2 regions of the Paenibacillus sp. Y951 genome follow, and region 1 is predicted to be linked to the other one. Evidence: predicted binding sites of a transcription regulator. Region 1 holds the regulator's gene; the other holds the start of a gene.
What was found. Region 1 encodes NrdR, which represses ribonucleotide reductase genes. Its sites were predicted from a motif close to AACACNATATATNGTGTT; they were not measured.
Positions count from the first base shown of each region.

Region 2: a site for NrdR is predicted at 1,952-1,969, ahead of AC1TPB_RS05310 (adenosylcobalamin-dependent ribonucleoside-diphosphate reductase). Genes of this name have one in related genera too.

Region 1 is NZ_JBXCIY010000001.1:85,320-89,757, reverse strand. It holds gene AC1TPB_RS00440 (Crp/Fnr family transcriptional regulator) at 294-1,016, shown strand; gene infC (translation initiation factor IF-3) at 1,038-1,514, shown strand; gene nrdR (transcriptional regulator NrdR) at 1,611-2,090, opposite strand; gene AC1TPB_RS00425 (alpha/beta-type small acid-soluble spore protein) at 2,186-2,401, shown strand; gene AC1TPB_RS00420 (lytic transglycosylase domain-containing protein) at 2,568-3,137, opposite strand; gene coaE (dephospho-CoA kinase) at 3,134-3,730, opposite strand; gene AC1TPB_RS00410 (MntP/YtaF family protein) at 4,076-4,438, opposite strand, start outside.
Region 2 is NZ_JBXCIY010000003.1:114,810-119,247, reverse strand. It holds gene AC1TPB_RS05310 (adenosylcobalamin-dependent ribonucleoside-diphosphate reductase) at 1-1,900, opposite strand, end outside; gene AC1TPB_RS05305 (DEAD/DEAH box helicase) at 2,464-4,188, shown strand; gene AC1TPB_RS05300 (YqhG family protein) at 4,402-4,438, shown strand, end outside.

The DNA of each region.
Region 1 (4,438 bases):
CATACAAAATAGCGTTACTCATATCGTACTGCAACTTGAAAATGAATACAACGAAAAGAGTTCTTTTTGCAGCCTCCCAACAGCAAAAAGAACTCTTCTACATAAGTACCATATTTTTCACGTTAATGGATTGATAATAGCAAGTATTACAGCTATCATTAAAGTAGTCTATATTTTTGCTCCTCCTAACTTATTTATTCCCTTCTCCCAAATATAGAATAACAAATCCAAACCTTTGATTCTGTAACTCACATTACAAAATTATTGATTAGTAGATGAAAGGATGCTTGTTTTTGAAAAAGATAGATACAATTAAATTACGCGAATCCATACCATTCTTTCAAGATATTGATCAACAGTTATTAGATCAGCTGACTCCATATATGAAAGAAGTAAGTTTCTCGAAAGGTAATGTTATTTTTCATGAAGGCGATGAAGGCAATCAGATCTTCTTTATTCGTATAGGTATGGTTTCTATTTATACTTCTAATAAGGCGAAACGAATTACGTTAGCTTACTTAGATAAAGGTGAATATTTTGGTGAAATGGCACTTATGCAACCGGGTCTATTACGTTCTGCTACAGCTGAAGCGATGACGACAGTCAAAGCCTATGCACTGCATCGAGCAGATTTTCAGCAGCTTGTCGAAAAGGAACGTAACGTTTCATTTTTACTATTAAACTACACGATGGAACGTCTTCGTAAAGCAAATCAACAAATTCATGATTTGACCTTTCTCAATGTGCAGCATCGCATCATACGTCGTTTAATCGACCTTTGCAAAGAATTCGGCAGACCAAATGCTGACGATACCTATAAACTTACTGTTAAAATTACGCATCAACAACTTGCCGATACGGTTGGAGCAGCAAGAGAAACGGTCTCAAAGGTGTTAATAGATTTGCAAGATCAACAATTAATTATTTTCGAGAATAAGAAGCTAATCATACTTCAATTGAAACATTTGGAGCAAAAAATAGAAGGCTGGTATTATCCTTCTCAACCTATCTCTTAGTAATAAAGGAGTTTCAAATTAATGATGATAATGAATGAAAAGATAAAAGCTTCTGAGGTGGAGCTTACGGGGCTTAACGGAGAATCTCTAGGTACGATGACTACGAAAGCAGCATTAGAAATAGCCAAACAACATAAAACTGATCTAGTGTGTACAAATATACTTTCAAGCCCTCCACCATGCCTATTAATGGCTAAAGGAATGGCAAAGCAAACGAAAAACACGGAAAAATCGGCTTCTACTCCCAAAAAAGCTAAAGAAATCCGTTTAACTCCTCATATAGAGGAGCATGATTATGATACAAAAATTCGTCAATGTATATCTTTCCTGCATTCAGGTCATCCCGTAGCATTAGTTGTGAAGATTCAAGGAAAAGAAGGAATTGCTGCCAAAGCTTTACTTGAACGAATGCTCGATACTTTAAAATCTGATGGTACAAAACAGTCGGGTATCCACGTAAGTGGCAAACAAGCTGCCGTAACTGTTCTACCGAAATAAAACTAATAGTGCATGTTCAAAATTAATAAAGGGTGTAAGCCAGATTAGACCTATTCATAGGTTTCGTCTTGGCTTACACCCTTTTGTATTCATTCGTTATTTCGTCGTTTCTGATCTAATACTTGGATTAGACAAAATACCGTTCAATTCCTTCATGAACATTTCGATATCCTTAAATTGACGATAGACAGATGCAAAGCGTACATAGGCAACCTCATCTACAGGATACAATTGTGTCATAACGATCGAACCGATATCACTGCTTTCGACTTCAGCCAGTGCAGTTGTTCTTAGTTCTTTCTCAACCTCAGAAACGATAACTTCCAATCGCTCTGCCGGTACTGGTCTCTTCTCACAAGCACGAATTAAACCACGTAATATTTTGTCACGACTAAATTCCTCGCGACTGCCATCCTTCTTAATGACAATCAAAGGCGTTTCCTCAATCATTTCAAAAGTTGTGAAGCGCCTGCTACATTGTTCACATTCACGCCTACGACGGATTGACTTATTTTCATTAGCTGGACGAGAATCTAACACCTTAGTACCAGAGTAATCACAGTATGGACATTTCATATAGAAGCCTCCCTTCTTTTACCAATAATAATTTGTAATAAAACATTAATTATCGCACATAATACATTTACCAACAGCGAGGAGGTGAATATAACATGGCACAAAGTCGCAGCAGCAACACATTACTTGTCCCTCAAGCAATGGCAGCTCTAGATCGTATGAAATTTGAAGTTGCACAAGAGTTAGGTATCGCTATTCCGCAAGATGGTTACTACGGTAGCATGGCAACGAGAGAAGCCGGATCTATTGGTGGTTCGATCACTCGTCGTCTAGTTCAGATCGCTGAACAATCTTTAGCAGGTCAAAGTTAATATTATACCTTGTATAATGGACTCAAGCTTTGGGGCTGTTCTCCTCTTTCGGAAGAACGGCTTCAAGGCTATTACTCATCTGAAATTATCATGTGCGAAATGTATATTATATGTTTATTTATTTTTGATCTATAATAGTATAGCACATATTATAAAATACCGACCACTATAATTGCGGATACAATTCCTTATACTTATTATAATAATAAACAACTTTTTGCACATAACGTCTTGTCTCACCAAATGGAATATCATCCGAGGTTGCATATTCTCCTGACCATGTACCTTGTTCAATCCATTTCGAGACATTACCAGGTCCTGCATTATATGCAGCAATAGCAACAATCTTCTCTTCATCAAATTGATTCAGTAAATGATTCAAGTACCATGTTCCTAGTTCAATATTCATTGTCGGATCATGTAATAATTTATCTGCAGAAATATGCTCAAGATTCGCACGTTCAACGATCCAATTAGATGTTGTTGGCATTAACTGCATTAACCCCACAGCGCCTTTTGACGATTCTCGGCCTGTTTGGAAATTTGATTCAACTCTTATAACAGCCGCGATGAGATGCGGGTCAACCTTATACTTTTCTGAGTTTTCTACAATTAGATCACTATACTTTACTGGATATAATTTTTGCATTATCCAATCTGACTTTCCGAACAAAAAAATAATAAAGCAAATTACGACTAACAGTAATAGACGACGTCTAAATTTTTTTCTTTTCATACAGTTACCAACCTTTGAATAAGTTCAACAACTTGCTTTTCTGTCTGCTCCAATGAACCAGAGTTATCAATAACATAATCAGCTTGCGCTCTTTTTTGTTCAATATCCATCTGAATATCGACTCTCGAAATCGCAACATCTAGCGTAACATTATTTCTGGCAACTAAACGCTCAATTTGCAGCTCCCGAGGTACGTATACGACAACAATTGCTTCATACAAATGAATCTGTTTCGTTTCATATAATAGTGGAATATCTGCAACTATAATTGCATTTGGTTGTTCTTCTTGGTAATGCTTGATCATTGACAACATTCGCGTGCGAATAGCTGGATGAGTAATAGATTCTAGCTTCGCGAGCTTGTCCTTATCTGAAAAAACGATTGCCCCTAACGCCGCTCTATTCAGACTACCGTCCTCATGTAATACTGCTTGTCCAAAAAAGGAGGAGATCTCCTTAAGGGCAGGTTGCCCTGGCTCCACAATATCACGAGCAACCTGATCTGCATCAACAAGCAAGGCACCATGCTTAACAAGCAGTCGACTCACTGTACTTTTCCCGCTTGCAATACCGCCTGTCAAACCAATTAACAATGCACTCACTCCTCCAACTTTTTGTTAACCGCTAGATAAACTTCCTCGTAAACGAAAAGTACTTCGGAAGCATATACAACTTTTTGTTAACCGCTAGATAAACTTCCTCGTAAACGAAAAGTACTTCGGAAGCTTACGCCACTTTTTGTTAACTTCATGTAATGCTCCTCTGCAAACAAAAAGTACTTCGAAAGCATATACAACTTTTCGTTAGCCGCTAGATAAAGCTCCTCTGCAAACAAAAAGTACTTCGAAAGCATATACAACTTTTTGTTAACCGCTAGATAAACTTCCTCGTAAACGAAAAGTACTTCGGAAGCTTACGCCACTTTTTGTTATATCCATTTAAAAGAATTTACTTATACCTAATATTATTAATAGCAAGCCGGGTAAGCCACTGAAGTATTTCACGATTGGGATATGTGCAAGCTTTGTACCTATTTTCGTTCCAACAATAAGAAATAAAGCACTACATATTGCAATAATGATCGGTGTTACAACGGGATGAAGACCTAGTAAAGCTGCCCCAATTCCGGCACCTAATGCATCCAATGATAACGCAATGCCAAGCATAATTGCTTCGGAGGATGAAATTGTCCCTGATGAATCAAAATCCGCCGTTTGTGGAGTACGTAATATTTGAATCACAAGACCAAGACGCTTTAATTCTACGCGAAAAACGGTCGCAGTTGTTTGCAATGAAACAAC
Region 2 (4,438 bases), on a different contig from region 1:
ATAGAACTTGTACATCACGACTACCGTCACGATAGATTGTTACCCCTTTGCAGCCTAATTCGTAAGCTAACTCATACAGTTTTTCTGTTTCTTCAACAGTAAAATCACTTGGGCAGTTCGCCGTCTTAGAGATTGAACTATCTACCCAGCGCTGAATGGCTGCCTGCACTCGAATATGATCCTCCGCAGTTAATGTCATTGCCGTAACAAAGTAGTCAGGCAATTGCTCATTCGGATGAGCATCAAGCCATTGCTGTGCGATTGGAACATACTGTACATCGAATCCGAGACGACTTTGACGATAATATTCGAATGCAAAATAAGGCTCTATTCCAGTAGAAGTTCCTACCATTGTTCCGGTACTGCCTGTAGGTGCCTGCGTAATTACCGTTACGTTACGCATTCCTGTAGCCTCAATTGCTGCCTGCACTTCTGGGAATTCAGCAACAATCTCTTTCATAAATCCGCTTTGCAAATACAATTCGCTATCAAATGCGGTAAAGCTCCCTTTCTCACCTGCTATTTCAGCAGAAGCCAGATAAGCCTCTCTTGCAATAAAACCGTATAATTTATCAAGGAAAACTAAAGATTCCGGCGATCCATAACGAACCTTCAGCTTAATCATCAATTCCGCAAGTCCCATCGTTCCTAGCCCGATACGACGTTCTTTCTTCTGATTACTTTCATTCTCAGGGAAATGATACGGCGTTTTGTCGATCACATTATCAAGGAAGCGTACCGACCAATTGGTCACTTTCGCAAGCTCATCCCAAGCAACATCATCACTTTCTTCATCATAAAACTTGGACAGATTAATAGCAGATAAGTTACATACACCCCATGCAGGTAATCCTTGTTCTCCGCACGGATTAGTCGCAATAATCGGGTTGAAATACCAGCTGTTAGACATATTATTGTAGCGTTCCAAAAATACAACGCCTGGCTCTGCTGATTTCCATGCCGATTCAATAATGGCCGTCCAGATTTCACGTGCTTTAACCGTCTTATGAACGATTACTTTTTTTCCTAGTGCTTTCCAAGCAGCTAGATCTCCAGTCCATAGCTCATCATATCCATCTTCTGTCGTGTCAGGGAATACAAGCTCCCAGTCGCTATCTAGCTTAACAGCCTCCATAAAACCATCGCTCACACATACGGAGAGATTGGCATTCGTAATCTTGCCCGCAGACTGCTTTACCGTAATAAATTCTAATACATCTGGATGCCAGTCATTAATCATTAGCATTAATGCGCCGCGGCGACTACCACCTTGTTCGATCAATCCAGTTGTGTAACTGAATAATCCGCCCCATGATACCGCTCCGCTTGATGAACCATTGACGCCCACAACAACCGCTCTCTTCGGACGTAGTGAAGATAAATTAATACCTACTCCGCCACCGCGTGCCATAATTTCCGTCATTTCCGCCAGTGTCGCCATAATTCCACCACGACTATCTTCTGGAGATGGAATAACATAGCAGTTGAATAATGTTAATTCATCACTTGCACCTGCCCCTGCAGCAATACGTCCACCAGGCACTAGCTTCCAATCATCTAATATATATTGAAATCTCTCTTGCCAAAGTGCTTTCTTATCCGCATCTTCAACAGATGACATCGCCTCGGCAAGTCTAGACCACATTTCTTCGGGAGTTTTCTCTAGCGTATGTGTCAGTTTACTGACCGTTGATTGCACAATGTCACCACTACGCATTTTCACTTCAACTTGCTCGCCTTGACGTGACAATACTTCCCCTGCCTCCTTGACAGGAAATGCAAGATCATCCTTTAACAATACTAGAACCGTATCACCAACTTCTACCTTTGACGCTTCTGCATTTTTGCGAGCATATCTATCTAGAAATATTTTTTCACTTAATCCTGTTAAACCACTCATATTAGTCGCTCCTCTTCATTATAACCATATGTAGTAACAAAATTATTATATCATACTATATATAGTTTTATTAATTAAATTATGAAGTTTTTATTACATTAATTTTATCTGAGCAAATCGTGAAAATTGATACTCCTTTAGCCACTTGTAAGCAACCTCTCAGCGAGAGATTATGTCGCTGCCATTTAGGGAATAATAGAAATACAAGTTCAATAAGCAGGCTTTTTGAACTATTTTTTCCGATGAAGACTCAAAACATTCACTTGGCTCCCACCAAGAAGGTGATCACAAGCAATGTAACAAAACCCAGTAATGTGTACGCTACTAGTACACGAGCGTTCAATTGTTCGAAGCTTCCAATAAAGGTTCAAAACATTCGCTTGTCAGCACCAAGAAGATGCCCCACAGCGGAAACGAGTAGCACAGCGTACGTTATTGTGTACGTGAGCACACACAGGCTTTCGATGGGGGGCATATTCGCCGCCGACTTAGCTACGTTAGCATAATCATCGTGATCACGAGTGGATGTTTTGAACTACCTATCTCATATTAAAGGAGAAACTATGAACAACCACCTCATACAACCAGAAGATTTTGTACATAAGCTTATTCATCCTGCCGTTCAAACAACGTTCGAGCGCCAATGGTTTCAACAATTACAGCAGCGTATCGAGCATAACGGGCCATGGGATCAATGGTCCATGTATCAATTAGCGATGGAAGCTAAGCAAGCAACCGTTATCGATAGCTTTGAAGAGCTGCAATGTTTACGTTCGCTTCCCGCACTAGAACCGATGCCACATCAACTGGATACAGCACAGCGAGTGTTACATGAAATGGGCGGAAGGGCAATTCTAGCTGATGAAGTCGGATTAGGGAAAACGATTGAAGCTGGTCTTATATTGAAGGAATATATTGTGCGAGGGTTAGTTAAGCGTGCATTAATTCTTGTACCAGCCTCTTTAGTATTGCAATGGGTTCGAGAACTTAATCAGAAATTCGGTATCACTGCTGTCGCGCAAAAAAAAGCACATAGTTGGGGCTATGATATCGTTGTCGCTTCCATTGATACTGCCAAGCGTGATCCACATCGCGCAGCGGTTCTTGCTACCGATTATGATCTAATCATTATTGATGAAGCCCATAAATTGAAAAACAAAAAAACGACCAACTATCAATTTGCTACTCAATTAAGTAAAAAATATTGTCTATTGCTTACGGCAACGCCAATTCAAAATAATCTTGATGAGCTATTTAACCTTATTTCTCTGTTAAAACCAGGTCAGCTAGGTGCGCAAAGCGATTTTACTAGCAATTATGTTGTTGATAAACGTATTCCGAAAAATGAAGACCAGCTGCAAGATGTTCTCTCATCCATTATGATTCGTAATCGGCGTGGTGATGGCGGTATTCATTTTACAAAGCGAATTGTAAAAAACATTACGCTCCAGCTTTCTACCGAAGAACAAGCACTATATGACGCCGTGACGAGCTTTGTGAAGCAACGCGCTCAGGAAGACAGCATCGATATGAGCAGTATGCTTTCCCTTGTCACGCTACAACGAGAAGTTTGTAGTAGTCGCGATGCCGTATTTCTCACGCTCGTCAATATGTTCAAGAAGACTAGTGAAGAATCGCCGATGCGCGCGCAGATTTGGGATATTGTTGAAAAAATTCGTGGCATTACATCCAATTCGAAGGCTGAGAAAGCTCTGGAAATCATTCAAAAATGCGATGAAAAAGTTATCTTGTTCACGGAATATCGTGCGACACAAGAATATTTATTGCAATTTTTCCAATCACATGGCATCTCCGCTGTTCCTTATCGGGGTGGTATGAATCGTGGTAAAAAGGATTGGATGATGGATCTTTTCCGTGGTAAGGCAAAAGTTCTCATCGCAACGGAAGCAGGCGGTGAAGGAATTAATCTGCAATTCTGTCACCATATGATTAACTTTGATCTTCCGTGGAATCCGATGCGCGTGGAACAACGAATTGGGCGTGTTCATCGTCTTGGTCAAACCCATGATGTTCATATTTTCAATTTATGTACACAAGGAACCATCGAGGAGCATATTCTGCATTTATTACATGAAAAGATCAACCTATTCGAGCTTGTTATCGGTGGATTGGATGATATTCTTGAAAAACTAGAAAGTCGTGACGGATCGATTGAGCAGCGTCTCGCTAAAGCTATTCTGCAATCAGAAAGTAATAAACAGCTAGAAGAAGAACTTGATGTCATAGGTAGCACCATTCACAAGATGAAAGACAAAACTAAGCGATAACCTATGCAAATCATGTTATTAGTCATTGCTAAAGATGTTCACCCATAGATGTTACATGAAAAGTTTTAGTTTATGCTTCCGATGCAACTTTTCATTGCTAAGAAGTTACTCATAGTCGTTACATGAAAAGTTTTAGTTTATGCTTCCGATGCAACTTTTCATTGCTAAGAAGTTACTCATAGTCGTTACATGAAAAGTTTTAGGAGGGTCACTATGAACAGCAAAGAGATTCATCGCTTTGTGCAGCGAT